2 linked regions of the Thermobifida alba genome follow. The protein of the gene in region 1 interacts with the protein of each later gene in a pairwise test. Links are inferred from orthologs where the notes say so. Each region holds a gene or a part of one and is shown in the gene's direction. Other genes may lie near its edges. The genes, in order: rplL and dnaE.

What was found.
Region 2: the proteins of rplL (region 1) and dnaE interact in binary tests that used the Escherichia coli proteins (3 or more experiments, as listed by UniProt). The link is inferred for Thermobifida alba from one-to-one orthologs.

The regions. Positions count from the first base shown.
Region 1 is NZ_CP051627.1:3,107,755-3,118,028, reverse strand. What follows is about bases 7,413-10,274. They hold rplL (50S ribosomal protein L7/L12), read left to right. Parts: upstream 7,413-8,579; coding sequence 8,580-8,969; downstream 8,970-10,274. Other genes in these bases: rpoB (DNA-directed RNA polymerase subunit beta), read left to right, coding at 9,512-10,274; rplJ (50S ribosomal protein L10), read left to right, coding at 7,920-8,447; FOF52_RS13730 (SCO4651 family lipoprotein), read left to right, coding at 7,413-7,636. Outside these bases: FOF52_RS13775 (UDP-N-acetylmuramate dehydrogenase), read left to right, coding at 1-336; FOF52_RS13770 (TMEM165/GDT1 family protein), read left to right, coding at 754-1,359; FOF52_RS13765 (adenosine deaminase), read right to left, coding at 1,402-2,430; FOF52_RS13760 (pyridoxal phosphate-dependent aminotransferase), read right to left, coding at 2,557-3,765; preprotein translocase subunit SecE, read left to right, coding at 4,129-4,374; transcription termination/antitermination protein NusG, read left to right, coding at 4,507-5,262; rplK (50S ribosomal protein L11), read left to right, coding at 5,492-5,920; rplA (50S ribosomal protein L1), read left to right, coding at 6,013-6,720; more of FOF52_RS13730, read left to right, coding at 6,899-7,412. UniProt on the Escherichia coli protein: The binding site for several of the GTPase factors involved in protein synthesis (IF-2, EF-Tu, EF-G and RF3). Is thus essential for accurate translation.
Region 2 is NZ_CP051627.1:3,925,960-3,937,436, reverse strand. Bases 2,178-6,242 are described here. They hold dnaE (DNA polymerase III subunit alpha), read left to right. Parts: upstream 2,178-2,481; coding sequence 2,482-6,042; downstream 6,043-6,242. Other genes in these bases: FOF52_RS17475 (glycoside hydrolase family 15 protein), read right to left, coding at 6,036-6,242; FOF52_RS17485 (sporulation protein), read right to left, coding at 2,178-2,226. In the rest of the region: FOF52_RS17490 (DNA polymerase III subunit gamma and tau), read left to right, coding at 1-1,425; more of FOF52_RS17485, read right to left, coding at 1,438-2,177; more of FOF52_RS17475, read right to left, coding at 6,243-7,943; FOF52_RS17470 (hypothetical protein), read right to left, coding at 7,940-8,305; FOF52_RS17465 (YbaB/EbfC family nucleoid-associated protein), read left to right, coding at 8,515-8,847; recombination mediator RecR, read left to right, coding at 8,938-9,537; FOF52_RS17455 (aspartate kinase), read left to right, coding at 9,761-11,032; FOF52_RS17450 (aspartate-semialdehyde dehydrogenase), read left to right, coding at 11,029-11,477. UniProt on the Escherichia coli protein: DNA polymerase III is a complex, multichain enzyme responsible for most of the replicative synthesis in bacteria. This DNA polymerase also exhibits 3' to 5' exonuclease activity. The alpha chain is the DNA polymerase catalytic subunit.

The DNA.
Region 1 (10,274 bases):
TTCACCAACCCGATCCTGTCCGCCGAGGAGTTCGCCGAGTTCACCCGGCGGGCCGAGGCCCTCCTCGGCCCCGGCACGGCCCCGCCCGCCTACCCCGACGCGGACGGCCGGGTGAAGACCTCGGCGGCCTGGCTGATCGAGCACGCGGGCTTCCCCAAGGGGTACGGCAGCGGTCCGGCGCGCATCTCCACCAAGCACACCCTCGCCCTGACCAACCGGGGCGGCGCCACCACCGCCGACCTGCTGGCCCTGGCCCGTGAGGTGCGCGCGGGCGTGGCCCGGGCCTTCGGGATCACCCTGGTCAACGAACCCGTCATGGTGGGCGTCGCCCTCTGACCACGCTGCGGCCACCGGTACGCGCCGGCCGCGCCGGGGACACGGGCCCGCGCCCCCGCGGTGGGGCGCCCCGCCTCCCGGGCCGGACCGCCCGAATCCCGGCGGTCCCGGGGAGCCCGGCGCCCGCAACAAAAAAATGAGGCGCAGCGAACTTGTTTATTTGCTTCGGGGTCGCGCAGAAATAGCCATTCCAATGAATTGCCACCCCGTATTTCCTTCACTACGGTGGAAGCCGTCGAGGGGGAGTAGTCCTCAATCCGTGTGATCGACACGCTGGCCCGTGTCCAGAACGGGCCCGGTCGCACGAGCCACCGTTCACCAGGCGGACGAGACCTTCGACCCGGTGGAATTCTTCGGGTCGAAGAGCGGCGTCCGTCTTTCTTCTGCCCGAAAAAAGGAACGAAGGGCGGAAATTCGATGACCTTTCTCGGTGCTCTCGGGGTGAGTACCGGAGCCGTTTTCGTCGCCGAAATGGGAGACAAGACCCAGTTGGTGGCGATGTCGTTGGCCAGCCGCTACCGGGTGGGGACCGTCCTGCTCGGCATCGCCGTGGCCACCGTGGCCGTCCACGGCCTCAGCGTCCTGCTGGCCGAGATCCTGGGCGCGGCGCTGCCCGGGGACTGGATCTCGCTCGTCGCCGGACTGGCCTTCCTCGGATTCGGGGCCTGGACGCTGCGCGGCGACGAACTCACCGAGGCCGACGAGCGGCGCGCCGCGGTCCGCCGCGCGGGGCCGGTGTTCCTGACCGTGGCCACGGTCTTCTTCCTCGCCGAACTCGGCGACAAGACCATGCTCGCCACCGTCGCCGTCGGCGCGGACCACGCCGGGACCCCCCTGTCCTGGCTGGCGGTGTGGATCGGCTCCACCGCGGGCATGGTCGCGGCCGACGCCCTGGGGATCGCCCTGGGCATGCTGCTGGGGAAGAAGCTGCCCGAACGCGTCATCCGGATCGGTGCGGCCGCCCTGTTCTTCGTGGCCGGTCTCGTCATGGTCTGGCAGGGGCTCGGCGAACTGCTGGGGTGAGAAGCCTCCCGCGCCCGCGGACGGGCCCGTCGGCACCAGGGGTCAGACCACCGGTTCCGGGGCCGCCAGCCAGGCGTCCACCCCCGCCAGCAGCTCCTTCTTCCGGGTCTCGGGAGCCCCCGAGGCGCGGATGGACATCCGGGCCAGTTCGGCCAGTTCCGGATCGGAGAAGCCGAACACCTCGCGGGCGATCCGGTACTGCTCGGCCAGGCGGGGACCGAACAGCAGCGGGTCGTCGGCGCCCAGCGCGATCGGCACCCCCGCGTCGAACAGCCGGCGCAGCGGCACCTCGTGGAGGTCGTCGACCACCCCCAGGCCCACGTTGGAGGTCGGACACACCTCCAGGGTCACCCCCTGCGCGGCCAGCCGGTCCACCAGGGCGGGGTCCTCGACCGCGCGCACGCCGTGCCCGACGCGGTCGGCCGCCAGCAGGTCCAGGCACTCCCGGACGCTGCGCGGCCCGCTCAGCTCCCCGCCGTGCGGGGCGGACAGCAGGTCGGCGCGGCGCGCGATCCGGAACGCGCCCTCGAAGTCCAGGGCCCGCCCCCGCCGCTCGTCGTTGTTCAACCCGAACGACACGACGCCGCGCCCCGCGTACTGCACGGCCAGACGGGCCAGTGTCTTGGCGTCCAGCGGGTGCCTGGTCCGGTTGGCGGCCACCATCACGCCGATGCCCACCCCGGTGGCGGTCTCCGCCACCCGGGCGGCGTCCAGGATCAGTTCCAGCGTCGCGGTCAGACCACCGAAGCGCGACGCGTAGCCGCTGGGGTCCACCTGGATCTCCAGCCACCCCGTGCCGGCGTCACGCTCGTCCTCGGCGGTCTCCAGCAGCAGCCGGTACAGGTCCTCGGGGGTCTGCAGCACCGAACGGGCGATGTCGTAGAGCCGCTGGAACCGGAACCACCCCCGCTCGTCGGTGGCCCGCAGCCTCGGCGGCCACTCCTCGACCAGCGCGTGCGGCAGGTGCACCCCCCGCGCGGCGGCCAGCTCCACGAGCGTGGCGTGCCGCATCGAACCGGTGAAGTGCAGGTGCAGATGAGCTTTGGGAAGTCGGTCGATCGGACGTCTCATGACACAAGGGTGCCGCAAAGTGCTCCCCGACGCCGCCCGTTGGCCGGAAAGCCGTCCGGCGGGCGGCACGGGCGGTGCGGCCGGGCGCTCCGCGGTCTCCGGCCCCCGCGGAGCGCCCGGCGGAGGTCAGTTGGCCTCGCTCAGCAGCTTGGCGATGCGCCCCACGCCCTCGGCCAGGTCCGCGTCGCCCAGCGCGTAGGACAGCCGCAGGTAGCCCGGGGTGCCGAACGCCTCGCCCGGGACCACCGCCACCTCGGCGTGCTCCAGGATCAGCGCGGCCAGTTCCCCGGAGCTCTGCGGGCGCTGGCCGCGGATCTCCCTGCCGAGGAGCTCCTTGACCGACGGGTAGGCGTAGAACGCGCCCTGCGGCTCGGGGCACAGCACGCCCGGGATCTCGTTGAGCATCCGCACGATGGTCTGCCGGCGGCGGTCGAAGGCCCGCTTCATCTCCTCCACCGCCGACAGGTCGCCGGAGACGGCGGCCAGCGCCGCGGCCTGCGAGACGTTGGCCACGTTGGAGGTGGCGTGCGACTGGAGGTTGGCCGCGGCCTTGACCACGTCCGCGGGGCCGATGATCCAGCCGACCCGCCAGCCGGTCATGGCGTAGGTCTTGGCCACGCCGTTGACCACCACGGTGCGGTCGGCCAGTTCGGGGACTTCCACGGGCATCGAGGAGAACCGGGCGTCGCCGTAGACCAGGTGCTCGTAGATCTCGTCGGTGAGCACCCACAGGTCGTGCTCGGCGGCCCAGCGTCCGATCTCGCGGACCTGCTCGGGCGGGTACACCGCGCCGGTGGGGTTGGACGGCGAGACGAACACCAGCAGCTTGGTGCGCTCGGTGCGGGCCGCCTCCAACTGCTCGACGGTGGCCAGGTAGCCGGTGGACTCGTCGGTGACCACGTAGACCGGGACCCCGCCGGCGAGCTTGATCGACTCGGGGTAGGTGGTCCAGTACGGCGCGATCACGATGACCTCGTCGCCCGGGTCGAGCAGGGCGGCGAACGCCTCGTAGATCGCCTGCTTGCCGCCGTTGGTGACCAGGACCTGGTTCGGCTCCACCCGGTAGCCGGAGTCGCGCAGCGTCTTGGCCGCGATCGCCTCCTTGAGCTCGGGCAGTCCTCCGGCCGGGGTGTAGCGGTGGAAGCGGGGTTCGCGGCAGGCGGCCACCGCGGCCTCCACGATGTAGTCGGGTGTGGGGAAGTCGGGCTCCCCGGCCCCGAACCCGATGACGGGACGTCCGGCGGCCTTCATGGCCTTGGCCTTGGCGTCCACCGCCAGGGTCGCGGACTCGGAGATACCGCCGATGCGTGCGGAGATACGAGGTCGCTCAGTCATGGGTCCATCGTTCCATGAGCCCTGCGGGGGTTCCATGCGTCGGTCGACCGGTCGGAGGGGACGAAGGTCGCGGAGCGTGGCCCGCCGATACTCCGTGTTCACCAGTGACGATGCGATCCGGGTTGGATCCGGCCGCGGATTGGCATAGACTCTGGCAACCGATGGCCGGTTCGCAACGGATGACCGCGTACCGTCGTGGTCGTGCGGTTCGATCACCGGCTATCGTGTAACCAGGCACGGCCAAGGGCAGTGGCTCAATTGGTAGAGCACCGGTCTCCAAAACCGGCGGTTGGGGGTTCGAGTCCCTCCTGCCCTGCAAGCGAGACTCTGACAGCAGAGTGTCCCGATCCCTAAGGACCCGAGGTGACACAGACTGACACGGACGCCAAGCCCGAGGAGCGGAAGCGTCGTACCGGTCCGGTGACCTTCACCAAGCAGGTCGTCGCCGAACTCCGCAAGGTCCGTTGGCCAACCCAGCGCGAACTCGTCACCTACACCATCGTGGTCATCGTGTTCGTCCTGGTCATGATCGGCTACGTCTCCCTCGTGAACTTCGGCTTCGGTGAAGGCGTCACCTGGCTCTACGGCCTGGTGGGTCCCGCAGCCTGATTCGGCACACCCGAGGTCGGCACGGTCAGAAAGGTCTCATCGCCTCCGATGAGACCATAAGCTGACAGTGCTGGCCTCTTGTGTTTTCAGAAGCCAGCAGTGAGCGCTTATCCGACGAGAGAAAGAGCAGCCGTGTCCGAGTCCCCACTGACCTCTGACGACCTCCCCAACGAGGAGCGGGATCAGTCGTCGGCGGAAGAGACCGGTCCGCGTGCCGAGCAGGCGGAAGCTGCTGAGGCTGCCGACGAGGTCGAGGGCCAGGAGAGCGACGCCTCCGAGGACCAGGCTCCCGAGCTCGACCCGGTCGAGGAATTCAAAGCCGAACTCCGGTTGCTGCCCGGCGAGTGGTACGTCGTCCACACCTATGCGGGCTACGAGAACCGGGTGAAGGCCAACCTTGAGAGCCGCACGCAGTCCCTCAACATGGAGGAGTACATCTTCCAGGTCGAGGTGCCCACGCAGGAGGTCACGGAGGTCAAGAGCGGCAAGCGGCAGCAGGTCACCGAGAAGGTGCTGCCCGGCTATGTCCTGGTTCGCATGGACCTCACCGACGAGTCCTGGGCGGCCGTCCGCCACACGCCCGGCGTCACCGGCTTCGTGGGCCTGTCCAACCGCCCCGCCCCGCTGAGCCTCCAGGAGGTCGCGGAGCTGTTGGCGCCCGAGCCCGAGGTCGAGGAGGAGCAGGCCGGGAAGAAGGAGGCCGAGCCCCGCGGCGACGTCGAGTACGAGATCGGCGAGTCCGTCACCGTCATGGACGGCCCCTTCGCCACGCTGCCCGCCACGGTCAGCGAGATCAACCCCGACACCCAGAAGCTCAAGGTGCTGGTGTCGATCTTCGGCCGGGAGACCCCGGTGGAACTGGCGTTCAACCAGGTCTCCAAGATCTGAACGGCCTGACGGTCGCTTAGACTTGACGGGTCCGCCGTCGCGGACCCGTCCCGCCCCGTCCCACGGGGCCGGCGCGCGGCCGGCACGGTCCCGACGGTCGCGCACGCCCCCGCCGGCACGGGGGCGCTGCACCATCCCGGCTGTCCCCGTCACCGGGGCGGCCGTGTGCCCCGCCACACACGCGGGGCGCGGGGCCACGATCAATCGCGATTGAAGACAAGGACCCGAAATGCCTCCGAAGAAGAAGCTCGCGGCTCTGGTGAAGGTCCAGCTTCCCGCTGGCCAGGCCACCCCGGCGCCGCCCGTCGGTACCGCACTCGGTCCGCACGGCGTCAACATCATGGACTTCTGCAAGCAGTACAACGCTGCCACGGAGTCCCAGCGCGGCAACGTCATCCCCGTAGAGATCTCCATCTACGAGGACCGCACCTTCAGCTTCGTCACCAAGACGCCTCCGGCGCCCACGCTGATCCTCAAGGCCGCCGGCCTGGAGAAGGGCGCCTCCGACCCGAGCCGCAGCGTCGCCGGCTCCATCACCCGCGACCAGGTCCGCGAGATCGCGCAGACCAAGCTTCCCGACCTGAACACCGACAGCCTGGAAGCCGCCGAGAAGATCGTCGCCGGCACCGCCCGCTCCATGGGCATCGAGGTCAAGTAGTCGGGCACCGCCGTCCGGCGTTCCCTTCCCTTTTCCTTCCGTGGCAGGGTCAGGCGCTGGCCCACACCACAAACCTTTCACCAGGAGTACTCGTGAAGCGCAGCAAGGGCTACCGCAAGGCAGCCGAGCAGATCGACCGCACCCGGCTCTACACGCCGGCCGAGGCCATGAGGCTGGCCAAGGAGACCAGCAGCACCAAGTTCGACGCGACCGTCGAGGTCGCCATGCGTCTGGGCGTCGACCCGCGCAAGGCCGACCAGATGGTGCGCGGCACCGTCAACCTGCCGCACGGCACCGGTAAGACCGCCCGGGTCCTGGTCTTCGCCACCGGTGAGCGTGCCGAGCAGGCCCGGGCCGCGGGCGCCGACTACGTGGGCGACGACGACCTGGTCGAGCAGATCCAGCAGGGCTTCCTCGACTTCGACGCGGTCGTGGCCACCCCCGACCTGATGGGCAAGATCGGTCGGCTGGGCCGGGTGCTCGGTCCGCGCGGTCTCATGCCCAACCCGAAGACCGGCACGGTCACCATGGACGTGGCCAAGGCCGTCTCCGACATCAAGGGCGGCAAGATCGAGTTCCGCGTCGACCGTCACGGCAACCTCCACTTCATCGTCGGCAAGGTCTCCTTCGACGAGGACAAGCTGGTGGAGAACTACACCGCCGCCCTGGACGAGGTGCTGCGGCTCAAGCCGTCCGCCGCGAAGGGCCGCTACATCAAGAAGATCACCCTGACCACCACGATGGGCCCCGGCATCCCGGTGGACCCGAACGTCGTGCGCGCGGCCGCTCCCGCCGCCTGACGTCCAGACGCAGCACGCGCTCACGGGCGCTCCCCGGTCCCCCGGGGAGCGCCCGCCTGTTTCCGGAGGCGGTTCCCGTGCCCGGAACGGAGCCAGGAACGCTCGGAAAACGTCACTAGGGTGGGACAGAATCCTCCGAAATCGGCCGAAGAGCTGAGAACGACTGGAAAGACAGCAGATGTTGCGTGAGTTTGGCGTTGCCCTCGCCGCTGGAGCGGTGGCTTTGACGTTGACGGCCTGCGGCGGAGCGGAGGAGGCGCCGGAACCGGACACCCAGGAGGCCTCGACGGACTCCGCCGGTTCCGAGAGCATCTTCGACCGGATCCGGAACCTGGTGGAGGACACCCAGCAGGTGGACAGCTACCGGGCCAGGGTCACCGGGACCTCGGAGGGTGAGCCGCTGGACATGGAGATCGCCTACGTGTCCTCTCCCGAGCCCACCATGGAGATGGTGATGGACACCCCCGAGGGGGCGATGACCATCCTGGTCCGCGGCAGCGAGATGCTGATGGGCAGCGCAGAGGAGGGCTGGCTGCGCCTGGACGCGGGCGAGGAGGTCATTCCGCAGGGGAGCATGCAGGACCCCTTCGAGGAACTGGACCACCTGCTCGCCAGCGACGACGTCCAGGAGGAGGGGACCGAGGAGATCAACGGTGTCCCCACCACCAGGTACACCGGAACCTACAGTGTCGAGGAGGCCGGCCTCAGGGAGGTGCCCTTCACCCTGTGGGTGCGTGAGGACGGGCTGCCGCAGCGCTACCGGTTCACGGGCTTCGAGGGCGCGGAGATGACGATGGACTTCCTGGAGTTCAACTCCGAGGTCTCCGTCGAGTTCCCCTCCGATGACCAGATCCTGGACCTGTCGGACCTCGAAGCGCTCCAGGGCCTCGGAGAGCTAGCGGGCGCGGGGGCCTGACCCGGTGGCCGGGCCGGGCGGACGGTTCTCGTTCGACTCGGCCCCGGTTATCGCCTAGCATTGGCAACTGCCGAAGACCGCTGGTCGTCACCCGTCGGGTGACCTAAGGTCCCGTACATGTCGGGCGGCCCGCGCAGGTTGCTGTGAGCTTCTGGACCCGTGCCGTGTTCTGCCAGGCCCGAGGTCCTGGGCCCCGTGCGCTTGCGCCGGGGCTTTTTCTGTCGCAACCGCGCTGCCCGCCGCACGGGGACCTCGACCGGTGTTCACCGTTGGAAGGAGTCCCATGCCGAGGCCGGATAAGGCAGCGGCGGTCGCCGAACTCAAGGAGGAATTCCAGAGTTCGAGCGGTGCCGTGCTGACCGAATACCGCGGGCTCACTGTCGCGCAGCTCACCCAGCTGCGCCGCAGCCTCGGCCAGAACGCGCGTTTCCGCGTGGCGAAGAACACGCTGACCAAGATCGCGGCCAGGGAGGCCGGCGTGACGGACAGCGAGATCCTCGACCTGCTCAAGGGCCCCTCCGCCATCGCCTTCGTCAAGGGCGACGTGGTGGAGGCCGCCAAGGGGCTGCGTGACTTCGCCAAGGAGAACGCGCAGCTGGTGATCAAGGGCGGTGTCATCGACGGCAAGCCGATGACGCCCGAGGAGATCACCAAGCTGGCCGACCTTGAGTCCCGTGAGGTGCTCCTCTCGAAGCTCGCCGGTGCTTTCAAGGCCAAGCAGAGCCAGGCTGCCGCCGTGTTCCAGGCGCTGCCGTCCAAGGCTGTGCGCCTCGCCCAGGCGCTGGCGGACAAGCGAGCGGAGTCCCAGTAGAACCGCGGCCTTCCCGGAGACGGCGAAGGCCCCGCACAACCCGTCCGTGGTCGGCGCGGTACGCGTCGGCGTTGCAGGCTCGGTGTCGCGTCACAGGGCGCGGACGCCGGTAGAGAAAGAGAGATCGCAACCATGGCGAAGCTCAGCAACGAGGAGCTGCTCAGCGCGTTCGAGGAGATGACCCTCCTGGAGCTCTCCGAGTTCGTCAAGCTGTTCGAGGAGAAGTTCGACGTCACCGCCGCCGCCCCGGCCGCGGTCGTCGCCGCCGCTCCCGGCGGTGGCGGTGGCGAGGCCGCCGCCGAGGAGGAGAAGGACGAGTTCGACGTCATCCTCGAAGCCGCCGGCGACAAGAAGATCCAGGTCATCAAGGAGGTCCGGGGCCTCACCAGCCTGGGCCTGAAGGACGCCAAGGACCTGGTCGACGGCGCCCCCAAGCCGGTGCTGGAGGGCGTCAACAAGGAGACCGCGGAGAAGGCCAAGGCCGCCCTGGAGGGTGCCGGCGCCACCGTGACCCTGAAGTAGTCCGTCCGGACTGCACGAGGGCGGCTGTCCCCCGGGGGCGGCCGCCCTCCGCTTTCCCCGCCCCGGTGGAGCGGCGGGAGGCGGGAACGGGGCGCACAGGGGCGTCCGGTGCCGGGCTCGGCGGGGAAAGTGACCCGGAATTGAAAATTCCTTGGCAGAGGCGTGAACTTTTCTTCCTTCCCCGATGTTGGTTAGCTCACACCTGCCAGGCCCTGTGTATCCTCTCACTCTGCCGGAACTGGCCGGAATGCCCTCTCTGGGCTTGACGAATCGGCCTTCAGCAGCGATGCTGCGAGATGTCTTGGGCAATCTTGGGGCACACTGTTGGACAGCGGTGTAGTGTTCGGCTACACTGCCCTTTTGCGCTGCCCTTTGACGTTTCCTTGTGGAGAGTCCGTGTACACGGGCTGATCCTCGCCGACCAGCCCGGTCCGCACGGCCCTCGCAAACCGTAGACCCACCCCTGTCCGGTGGTTCTTCGGCTTTTGGAGCGTCCGGCGTGCGCGCGCATCAACCGCCACAAGCCTTCGGAAGGACCCCTGTTGGCAGCCTCGCGCATCGCCTCCGCTAACGCCCTTGGTCCGAACCGCGTTTCCTTCGCTCGCATCAAGGAACCACTTGAGGTCCCGAACCTCCTCGCCCTGCAGACCGAGTCCTTCGACTGGCTGCTCGGCAACGAGAAGTGGCGTGCCCGAGTCGAAGCGGCCCGTAACGCCGGCCGTAAGGACATTCCGGAGCAGTCCGGCCTGGAAGAGATCTTTGAGGAGATCAGTCCGATCGAGGACTTCTCGGGCACGATGTCGCTGTCGTTCCGCGACCATCGGTTCGAGCCGCCCAAGTACTCCGAAGAGGAGTGCAAGGACAAGGACATGACCTACTCCGCCCCGATGTTCGTCACGGCGGAGTTCATCAACAACGACACCGGTGAGATCAAGAGCCAGACGGTGTTCATGGGCGACTTCCCGCTCATGACCGCCAAGGGCACGTTCATCATCAACGGCACCGAGCGTGTCGTCGTCTCCCAGCTTGTCCGCTCTCCCGGCGTGTACTTCGACAGCCAGATCGACAAGTCCTCCGACAAGGACCTCTACGGGTGCAAGATCATCCCGTCGCGGGGCGCCTGGCTGGAGTTCGAGATCGACAAGCGCGACTTCGTCGGTGTCCGCATCGACCGCAAGCGCAAGCAGGGTGTCACCGTCCTGCTCAAGGCGCTGGGCTGGACCACCGACCAGATCCTGGAGCGCTTCGGCCAGTACGAGTCCATCCGCAACACGCTGGAGAAGGACCCCACCGCCGGGACCGACG
Region 2 (11,477 bases), 820 kb from region 1 along the record:
GACCAGCTGCTCGCGGGCTCCGACGAGCGCGGCATCACCCGCGAGGGCGCGGTGCAGCTGCTCGGCTACACCGACTCCAGCCTCCTCGGGGAGATGGTCGACGCGCTCGGCGCGCGCGACGGGGCCGCCGTGTTCGGCCTGATCGACCGGGTGGTCGAGGGCGGCCACGACCCCCGCCGGTTCGCCGCCGACCTGTTGGAGCGCGTCCGCGACCTGGTGGTGCTCAACGCGGTGCCCGACGCGTTGGACAAGGGTCTGATCAACGTGCCGCCCGACGCGGTGGAGCAGATGCGCGAGCAGGCGGGCCGGCTCGGTGCGGCACAGCTGACCCGCGCCGCCGAGATCCTCAACAAGGGGCTGACCGAGATGCGCGGCACCACCGCGCCCCGGCTGCTGCTGGAACTGATGTGCTCGCGCATCCTGCTGCCCGCCGTCGACCCCGGTGACGAACTGGCGCTGGCGGCCCGGCTGGAGCGCTTGGAGCGCGGCGGTGCCGCGGCGGCCCCCGCGGCCGCTGCGGTCGCGCCCGCCCCGGCGGGAGGCGCGCCGTCCGCGGCCCCGCCGCCCGCCCCGGCCGCACCGGACCGTCCGGTCGCGCCGCCGCCCGAGGCACGGCCGCAGCAGCCGCCCGCGGCCCCGTCCCGGCCCCAGCCGCGTCCGGCCCCGGCCGACGACTGGGGCTCCCCCGCACAGCCGGGCACGCCCGCGCCCGCCGCGCAGCAGCGTCCCCAGGTCCCGGCCGGGGGCGGGTCGTTCGACGACCGGTGGCCGCACATCCTGGAATACCTGGCGAGCAACCGGAAGCGGGCCGCGCACGCCATCGTCCGCGACGGGGTGCGCACCACCGTGCTGAACGGGCGCACCCTCACCCTCTTCTTCGAGACCGACGGCCTGATGCGCAGCTTCGTCACGGGCGGGCGGGCCCGGGACATCGCCGAGGCGGTGCAGCGGGTGTGCGGTCTGGAGGTCTCCGTGGAGGCGTCCACGGGGAACCCGGGCAGTGCGGCGCCGCGCGCCCCGCAGGCCGCCGCGCCCCGTCCGCCGCAGCCGGTCCGGGAACCCGCCGCACCGCCCGCACCCCAGCCGGACCGGGACGCCCCTCCAGCGCCGCCTTCCGCGCCCTCGCCGGGATCCGCGTCCCGGGGGGCGGCGGAGACCGGGTGGGACGACGTCCCGGTGGCCTTCTCCCGCCCCGAACCGGCGGGCGTCCAGCCCGCCCCGGAGCCGCCCGCGCCTCCCGAGCCGGCCCCCCGGCCCCAGCCGGGACCGGCCGAGGCGGCCGACTCCGGACCGGCCGGCGATTCCTCGCTCGCCCCCGAGGACGCGGCGGAGAACGACCTGGACGAGAGCGCCTTCACCGGTTCCCTGCTCATCGAGAGCGAACTGGGCGGCCACCTCATCGAGGAGATCGACCACACCAAGTAGTCCGCCCCGCGGTCAGCGGTTCATCGCGGCCTCCAGTTCGGAGGCGAGCCGCTCGGCCCAGTCGGTGGTCTCGGCCTCGGCGTGGGAGACCCGGAAGGTGTGGCCGCGGTCGTCCAGGCCGTCGAGTTGGAAGACGACGTGGGCGCCCTCCTCGTCCGTGACGAAGGAGACCTCCAGGTCTCCGACGGCCTCGTAGCGGGGGCTGGCCCCGAACTCGATCTCCTGGTGGAAGGGGAGCGTCTGGTCGGTGCCGATGAGTTCTCCGGGCTCCAGGTCGGATTCGACGAGCTGGAACCCCAACTCGTCGAGGGCGGTGAGGATCCGTTCCTGCACCGGCAGCGCGTGCACGGCGAGCGGGTCCAGGTCCCTCTTGTCGAACGCCCGGTCGACGTGCAGCCGGGTGCGCACGCCGACCTTCGGCCCGTTCAGCGGGGTCCCGCCGGAGACGGTGAGGGGCGCCTCGAACGGGACGGGCAGCTCGAACCCGAAGACCCGGTGCTCCCCGGCGGGCAGGGAGAAGGCCTCGCAGACCAGGAGGCGGCCCCAGGAGCGGGTGGCGGTGTACTCGCCCTCGTGCTCCACCTCCTCGCCCTCGGAGTCCTCGGTCGTGTACTCGTACTCGTGCTCGACCTCCGCCTCCAGGGTGAGGGTGATCTTCTCGATCTCGGTGTCGTGGTCCCCGCCGGTGACCTCGACCCGTCCGGTGAGGGTCCCGCCGGGGGCCACCTCGGTGGAGTCGAACACGGTCTCGACGGTGGGGCCGCCGACGCCGAAGACGCGCATGAGGCGCTTGAGGACCATCGGCATCCTTCCGGGGGTGGTGGGGTGGACGCGTACCAGATTCGCAGAATCCCCGGTGGTTTGTTGGGGTTCTGCCGGTTCCGGCCGCAGGGTCGGACGTTCCGGCACCACGGGCCCCGGTGGACGGCGTCCTGGGGAAAAGCCGTGTCCGTCGCGTTCCGCACCTGTGGATGGCGTCCCACGGGGCATGGGAGAGTCGTAGGCTCATGAGCCACACCCGTCTCTTCTCCAAGTCGCGTTGGGAGTAGTCGCACCGTGACGAACGATCCCTTCGTCCACCTGCACGTCCACACCGAGTACTCGATGCTGGACGGGGCTGCCAAGCTCAAGCCGCTGTTCGCCGAGGCGGCCCGGCTGGGCATGCCCGCCGTGGCGATGACCGACCACGGCAACATGTTCGGCTCCTACGAGTTCTGGCAGACCTCCAAGGGCACCGGGGTCAAGCCGATCATCGGGATCGAGGCGTACGTGGCGCCCGAGTCCCGCTTCCACAAGCAGCGGGTGTTCTGGGGGCAGGGCAAGACCGGCGACGACGCGGCCGAGGGCGGCAAGGACGTCTCCGGCGGCGGCCGCTACCTGCACATGACCATGTGGGCGAAGAACGCCAAGGGGCTGCGCAACCTCTTCCGGCTGTCGTCCCTGGCCTCCATCGAGGGCTACTACACCAAACCGCGCATGGACCTGGACCTGATGGCCCAGTACAGCGAGGGCATCATGGTCACCACCGGATGCCCCTCCGGCGGCGTGCAGACCCGGCTGCGGCTCGGCCAGGAACGCGAGGCCATCGAGTACGCGGGCAAGCTCCAGGACATCTTCGGCCGCGACTCGGTGTTCCTGGAGCTGATGGACCACGGCATCGACATCGAACGCGAGGTCCGCTCCGGCCTGCTGTCCGTCGGCAGGAAACTGGGCCTGCGCCCCCTGGTCACCAACGACTCCCACTACGTCACCGAGGACCAGGCCGCCGCGCACGACGCGCTGCTGGCCGTGGGCGTCGGCAAGAACCTCGACGACCCCACCCGCTTCCGGTTCAACGGCACCGGCTACTACCTCAAGAGCGCCGACGAGATGCGCGACCTCAACCACTTCGATGAGTGGGCCGAGGGCTGCCGCAACACCCTGTGGATCGCCGAGCAGGTCGAGGACGGCGCCTACGACGAGGTGTTCCAGCCCCGCGACCTGATGCCCAAGTTCCCGGTGCCGGAGGGCGAGACCCAGGCGAGCTGGCTGCGCAAGGAGGTGGAGCGCTGCATCCCCAGCCGGTTCCCCGACGGGCCCGACCGGGAGACGCGTGAACGCATCGAGTACGAGCTGAACGTCATCGAGAAGATGGGGTTCCCCGCCTACTTCCTCGTCGTCGCCGACATCTGCCAGTACGCGCGCCGCTCCGGGATCGCGCTGGGCCCGGGGCGGGGCTCCGCCGCCGGGTCGATGATCGCCTACATCCTCGGCATCACCGACCTCAACCCGATGCCCTACGGCCTGCTGTTCGAGCGGTTCCTCAACCCCGAACGCGTGTCGATGCCCGACATCGACCTGGACTTCGACGAGCGTAAGCGCGGCGACATGATCCGCTACGTCACCGAACGCTACGGCGAGGAGCGGGTCGCGCAGATCCTCACCTTCGGCACCATCAAGGCCAAGGCGGCCATCAAGGACGCCACCCGCATCCTCGGCTACCCCTACGCGCTCGGCGACAAGATCACCAAGGCGTTCCCGCCCGCCGTCATGGGCAAGGAGATCCCGCTCTCCGCGGTCTTCGACGAGTCGCACCCCCGCTACCACGAGGCGGTCGAGCTGCGCCAGCTCATCGAGTCCGACCCGGACGTCCGCAAGGTCTACGAGACCGCCAGCGGTCTGGAGGGCCTGACCCGGGGCACCGGTGTGCACGCCGCGGGCGTCATCCTCTCCTCCGAGCCGCTGCTCGACGTCATCCCGCTGCACAAGCGCGACACCGACGGCGCCATCATCACGGGCTTCCCGTACCCCCAGTGCGAGGAGATGGGCCTGCTGAAGATGGACTTCCTGGGCCTGCGCAACCTGACGATCATCGACGACGCGGTGCAGAGCGTGAAGGCCAACGAGGGCAAGGAACTCGACCTGGCGAACCTGCCGCTGGACGACAAGAAGACCTACGAACTGCTGTCCCGCGGCGACACCCTCGGCGTCTTCCAGTTCGACGGCGGTCCCATGCGCGCGCTGCTCAAGCGCATGCAGCCCAAGTACTTCAGCGACATCTCCGCGGTCAGCGCGCTGTACCGGCCCGGTCCGATGGCCGCCAACGCGCACAACGACTACGCCGACCGCTCCAACGGACGCCAGGAGGTCACCCCGATCCACCCGGAGCTGAAGGAGGCTCTGGACCCGATCCTCTCCGAGACCTACCACCTGCTCGTCTACCAGGAGCAGATCATGGCGATCGCCCAGCAGCTCGCCGGGTACACGCTGGGCGGCGCGGACCTGATGCGCCGCGCGATGGGCAAGAAGAAGAAGGAGGTCCTGGAGAAGGAGTACGAGACGTTCCGTTCGGGCATGCTGGAGCGCGGCTTCTCCGCGGAGGCCATCCAGACGCTGTGGGACGTCATGCTCCCGTTCTCCGGCTACGCCTTCAACAAGTCGCACTCCGCCGCCTACGGCGTGGTCTCCTACTGGACCGCCTACCTCAAGGCCAACCATCCCGCGTCCTACATGGCGGCGCTGCTCACCTCGGTGGGCGACGACAAGGACAAGATGGCCGTCTACCTGGCCGAGTGCCGCAAGATGGGCATCCGGGTGCTGCCGCCCGACGTCAACGAGTCGGGCCTGCGGTTCACCCCGGTCGGCAGCGACGTCCGCTTCGGCATGGGCGCGGTCCGCAACGTGGGCGCCAACGTCGTGGAGTCCATCATCAAGACCCGCGAGGAGAAGGGGAAGTTCACCTCCTTCGTGGACTTCCTGTCCAAGATCGAACTGGCCGTCTGCAACAAGCGCGTCATCGAGTCGCTGATCAAGGCGGGCGCGTTCGACTCGCTCGGCCACTCGCGCCTGGACCTGTACCGCCACCACGAGGCGGCGGTCGACGCCGTCATCACCTCCAAGAAGCAGGAGGCCAACGGTCAGTTCGACCTGTTCGGCGGGGACGACGAGGAGGAGGGGGCCGCGCCGATCGGCCTCACCATCAACTGGACCGGCGAGGAGTGGGACCGCAAGACCAAACTCGCGTTCGAGCGGGAGATGCTGGGGCTGTACGTGTCCAGCCACCCGCTGGCGGGCGCCGAACGCATCCTGGCGCGGTCCAGGGACGCCTCCCTGCTGGAGGTCGTCAACGGCGAGCGCCGCAACAACGACGAGGTACGCATCGCGGGCCTGATCTCCAAGGTGGAGAAGCGCATCAACAAGGCGGGCAACCAGTGGGCGATCGCCACGATCGAGGACCTCGACGCCTCGATCGAGGCGCTGTTCTTCCCCAAGACCTACCCGCTGTACGTGGACGCCCTGGTGGAGGACACCGCGGTCACCGTCAAGGGGCGGCTCAACGACCGGGAGGGCACCTATTCGATCTTCGTGTCGGAGATGTCGATCCTGGACATCTCCCACGTCTCCGAGGGGGAGCCCCCGGTCCTGCTCACGATCCCGGAGAAGCGGATCACCAGGGAGCTGATCAACGACCTCAAGCAGGCGCTGCGCAGCCACCGCGGCGACACGCCGGTGCGGATCCGGGTGGACAACCCGCTGCGGTCGCGGATCTTCGCGGTCGACGACTACCCGGTGCGGGTCAGCCCCGAGTTCTCCGGTGAGATCAAGGGCATCCTGGGGCCCGAGGCGATCACCTACTGACCTGGTCGACCGGGGGGCGCGGGGCCTGCCGTGACGGTCTCCGCCCCCGGTCGTCCGCGCACTCGGCCGCGGCGGTGCGCCCTGGCACGGAGGGAGTCCCCGCGGAGCGCCTCGTCCAGGTTGGTCGCCGCCTCGATCAGCGCCAGGTGGACGAACACCTGCGGGTAGTTGCCGAACATGGTCCCGTCCGCGGCCATCTTCTCGGAGAACAGCCGGAAGGGTCCGGCGCGGGCGCACAGGGCGTCGAAACGCCGCCGCGCCTCCTCCACCCGGCCCGCCATCACCAGCGCCGACACCATCTCGAAGGAGCTGAGCAGGAACGCCTCCTCGGGGCCGTCGTCGACGCCGTCGCGGGTCGCGGAGGGGTCGTAGCGGTGCACCAGGAAACCGGCTTCGCCCAGCTCGGTGTCGATGCGGTCGATGGTGGCCAGTACCCGGGGGTCGTCGCCGGGGAGGAACCCCGCCAGCGGGATGCGCAGCAGCGCCCCGTCGACGTCGGCCGAGCCGTAGGACTGCACGAACCTGCCGAGACCGGGGTGGTATCCCTTGGCCATCAGGTCGGCGCGGACCATGCCGCGTTCGGCGCGCCACGCGTCCAACGTGTCGGCGGAGACGCCCCCGGTCCGTTCGAAGAGGCGGACCGCGCGGTCGAAGCACACCCACGCGTACAGTTTCGAGACGGTCCAGTGCCGTTGGCCGCTGCGGACCTCCCACATCCCGGAGTCGGGCTGGCGCCACAGTCGGCGTGCCGCCTCCACCACCGTGCGCAGCTCGTCGAGGTCGGCCGCGCAGAGCCGTCCGGTGACCTCGTGGTAGTCGAACGCCACGTCGAGGATGTGCCCGTAGACGTCGAGCTGGTGCTGCCTGTAGGCGTTGTTGTGGATGCGCACCGGGCGGAGGCCGCGGTAGCCGCCCAGGTGCTCCAGCACGATCTCGTCGGGGACCGGGCCCTGGTCGATCCGGGCCGTCGGCGGTACCCGGCTCTCCTTTCTGATGCAGTAGTCCAGCAGGAAACGCAGGTAGCGGCCGGCTTCCTGGTGGTGGCCCATGCCCAGCAGCGTGAGCACCACCAGGGCGGAGTCGCGGTTCCACACGTAGCGGTAGTCCCAGTTGCGCCGCCCTCCCCACCGCTCCGGCAGCGATGTGGTGGGGGCCGTGACGAGGCCGCCGCTCTCCTCGAACATGAGGCCCCGCAGGACGACGGTGCTGTGCCGCACCCAGTCGGCCGCCACCCCGTCGTAGTCGGTGGTGGACGACCAGGTCCGCCAGGCCCGCACCGAGCGGTCGAGCAGGTGGTGCGCGCTCGCGGCGTCGACCCGGCGCAGCGTGTCCCCCGTGTAGTCGAGGCCGAGCGCCAGCGACTCGCCGGCGTGCAGAACGGTCTCCGTCACGACGCCCCCTTCCCGGCCGGGGACGGCTCCGCCGTGGCCGGACAGCAGGATGCCGCTGCCGTCCTCGACGAGTACGCCGTCCCGCGCCTCCCAGCGGGGGTCGCGGGCACCGTAGTCGGGACGGGCCAGGACCCGGGAGCGGACCCGAACCGTGCCCTGTTCACAGTGGACCAGGCGGACCAGGATTCCGGCGGACACGACGCCCTCGGGGCCGCGGGGGAGGACCGCCAGGAAGTCGTGGCCCACCGCACTCCCCTGCGGGGCCCGCCAGCGGGTGCGGAGCACCAGCGTCTCTCCGACATAGCCCCGTTCGACCGGGGTGGCGTCGGGCACCGTCAACTCCCAGGCCCCGCCGCTGCGCCGGTCCAGCAGCCGAGCGAAGACGCTGGGGCTGTCGAAGCGGGGCGCGCACAGCCACTCCACCGCACCGTCCGGGGCGACGAGTGCGGCGGTGCGGCAGTCGGACAGCATCGCATACTCACTGATCGGTGGAAATTCCGTCGTGTTCATGGCCGCCACTCCGATGGCACGTGTCTGTCGAACAGGCCGGTGGGGAAGTACTGCTCTCCGCTGACGTGGCGGACCGCCGCCCTGTCGGAACTGTGGTGGGCCTGTCCGTGGCGCAGCACCGTCCGGGGCTGTCCGGAAGACACGCGTTCCGGGACGGCGGACCGGACCACGGTCACGGAGCGGGCGCGGCGTCCCGGCTCCGGGGCCGCCCGGACCGGACGGTCCCGGTGGATACTCCATGGCGCGCAGTGGCCGGAGCGCACGTCCTCGACGAGTCCGGCCTCCCGTGCCGTGCACGCCTTGCCCGCCGGGGCTTCGGGGGGAAGCTGCTCGTGGGAGGAGGGAGAACCGTACGTCGTCATGGGTGCTTCCCGTCTGCTTCGAGGCCCTTTCGGGTGTGTCGACGTCCGTGACCGTTGCGCGGGTCGGATGTTTCGGCTATCCCCGCCACCGGCCCGTAAACCCGTGGCGGGGCCCGTCGGAGGCGGAGTTGTGGACCGGTGGAACGGCTAGGCTCGCAGGCACGGACAACCCCGGACCAAGGAGGGAAACAGTGAATCCCGGCGGCGGAATGGACATGCAGGCGATCCTGCAGCAGGCGCAGCAGATGCAGCAGCAGCTCATGGCGGCCCAGCAGGAGTTGGACGAAACCAGGGTGACGGGTTCCTCCGGCGGCGGCCTGGTCAGTGTCACCATGAACGGACGCGGACAGGTCGAGGACATCTCCATCGACCCGAAGGCGGTCGACCCCGACGACGTGTCCGACACCGCGCAGACCATCGCCGACCTGGTGCTCGCGGCCATCCGCGACGCCGAGCGCATGGTGGAGGAGATCCAGCAGCAGAAGATGGGACCGCTCGCGCAGGGGCTGGGCGGCGGCATCCCGGGACTTCCCGGTTTCTGAGCGGGACGACCGGTTCTGGCGAGGGTGGGGTCCCCACCGGTCGGGTGACTCCACTACGGTGGTAGCAAGCACTCCACGAGTAGGCGGGACATGTACGAAGGCGCGGTTCAGAATCTGATCGACGAACTCGGGCGGCTGCCTGGCGTCGGTCCGAAAAGCGCGCAACGTATCGCCTTCCACCTGCTCTCGGCGGAGACCGCCGACGTCAAGCGCCTGGTCAACGCGCTTGTCGCGGTCAAGGAGCGGGTCCGGTTCTGTTCCGTGTGCGGCAACGTCGCCGAGGAGACCCAGTGCCGGATCTGCCGCGACCCGCGCCGCGACGACGCGGTCGTCTGCGTCGTCGAGGAGCCCAAGGACGTCGTGGCCATCGAGCGGACGCGGGAGTTCCGCGGCCGCTACCACGTGCTGGGCGGTGCGATCAGCCCCATCGAGGGTGTCGGCCCCGACGACCTGCGTGTCAAAGAACTGATGGCGCGCCTCTCGGACGGTCGGGTCACCGAGGTGATCCTGGCCACCGATCCGAACCTGGAGGGAGAGGCGACCGCCACCTACCTGGCACGCCTGCTCAAACCCTTGGGGCTGAAGGTCACCCGGCTCGCCAGTGGCCTGCCCGTGGGAGGCGACCTCGAATACGCTGACGAGGTCACCCTGGGTCGGGCCTTCGAGGGCCGCCGCGCCCTCGACTTCTGAGAGTCGGACCTCAGCCCCCTCGCCCCAGCGGCCGTGGCGGATCACCCGGCCGGGCGAGAGCCGTGTCCGGGTGGTCGCTGTCCGCGGCTTTGTGGATATCCCTGTCCCCTTCGCGGGTACCTCCCTGCCTTGGCCCCTGTCGGAGTGCTGGGAGCCGCGAACAACCCGATCACTAGACTGGCTGGTCGATTATTGTGAACCCGATTCCTCAGGAGCGCCGACCGTGGCTTTGATCGTGCAGAAGTACGGCGGATCGTCCGTGGCTGACGCGGAGGCCGTCAAGCGAGTGGCCCAACGGATCGTCGCTCAGAAGAAGGCCGGATACGACGTGGTCGTCGTGGTCTCCGCCATGGGCGACACCACCGACGAACTTCTCGACCTCGCGGAGCAGGTGAGTCCGCTTCCCCCGGGGCGGGAACTGGACATGCTGCTGACCGCCGGGGAGCGGATCTCGATGGCGCTCGTCGCGATGGCCATCGGGAACCTGGGCTACGAGGCCCGTTCCTTCACCGGTTCGCAGGCGGGTGTCATCACCACGTCCCTGCACGGCAACGCGAAGATCATCGACGTCACCCCGGGCCGGATCAAGGACGCGCTCGCCGAGGGCGCGATCTGCATCGTCGCCGGCTTCCAGGGGGTGTCGCAGGACAGCAAGGACATCACCACCCTGGGGCGCGGAGGTTCGGACACCACGGCCGTCGCGCTCGCCGCCGCGCTCAACGCCGACGTGTGCGAGATCTACACCGACGTGGACGGCGTGTTCACCGCTGATCCGCGTATCGTCCCCTCCGCCCGGCGCATCCCCAAGATCTCCTACGAAGAGATGCTGGAGATGGCGGCCTCCGGCGCCAAGATCCTGCACCTGCGCTGCGTGGAGTACGCCCGACGGTACGGCATCCCGCTGCACGTGCGCTCGTCTTTCAATCAGAAGCCCGGTACCTGGGTCGTCTCGGAAGTTGAGGAAACCGAAGGCATGGAACAACCGATCATCTCCGGCGTGGCGCATGACCGGAGCGAGGCCAAGATCACGGTCGTGGGCGTGCCCGACCGCGTCGGGGAGGCGGCGGCGATCTTCAAGGCCCTGGCCGATGCCGAGATCAACGTCGACATGATCGTGCAGAACGTGTCCGCGGCGTCCACCTCGCGCACCGACATCTCCTTCACCCTTCCTTCCGACTCGGGGCAGAGCGCGTTGGCCGCGCTGAAGAAGATCCAGGACAAGGTCGGTTTCGAGTCGCTGCTGTACAACGACCGGATCGGCAAGGTGTCGCTGATCGGTGCGGGCATGCGCTCCTACCCGGGGGTCACCGCCCGGTTCTTCGACGCCGTGGCCCGGCAGGGCATCAACATCGACATGATCTCCACCTCCGAGATCCGCATCTCGATCGTGGTGGAGCAGGACGACGTGGACGCCGCGGTGGCCGCCGCGCACAGTGAGTTCCAGTTGGACGCCGATCAGGTAGAGGCCGTCGTTTACGGAGGTACCGGCCGATGAGCAACCGTCTTCCCACTCTCGCCGTCGTCGGGGCTACCGGCGCCGTGGGCACTGTCATGCTGGACATCCTCTCCACCCGCGAGAACGTGTGGGGGGAGATCCGCCTGGTGGCGTCGGCCCGTTCCGCGGGCAAGCGGCTCACCGTGCGCGGTGAGGAGGTCGAGGTCCAGGCACTGGCTCCGGAGGTCTTCGACGGGGTGGACGTGGCGATGTTCGACGTCCCCGACGAGGTGTCGAAGGAGTGGGCTCCGGTCGCGGTGGCGCGGGGCGCGGTCGCCGTCGACAACTCCGGCGCGTTCCGGTTGGACGACGACGTGCCGCTGGTGGTACCCGAGGTCAACGGCGAACAGGTCCGGAACCGGCCGCGCGGCATCATCAGCAACCCGAACTGCACCACGCTGTCGATGATCGTGGCGATCGGCGCGCTGCACCGGGCCTACGGGCT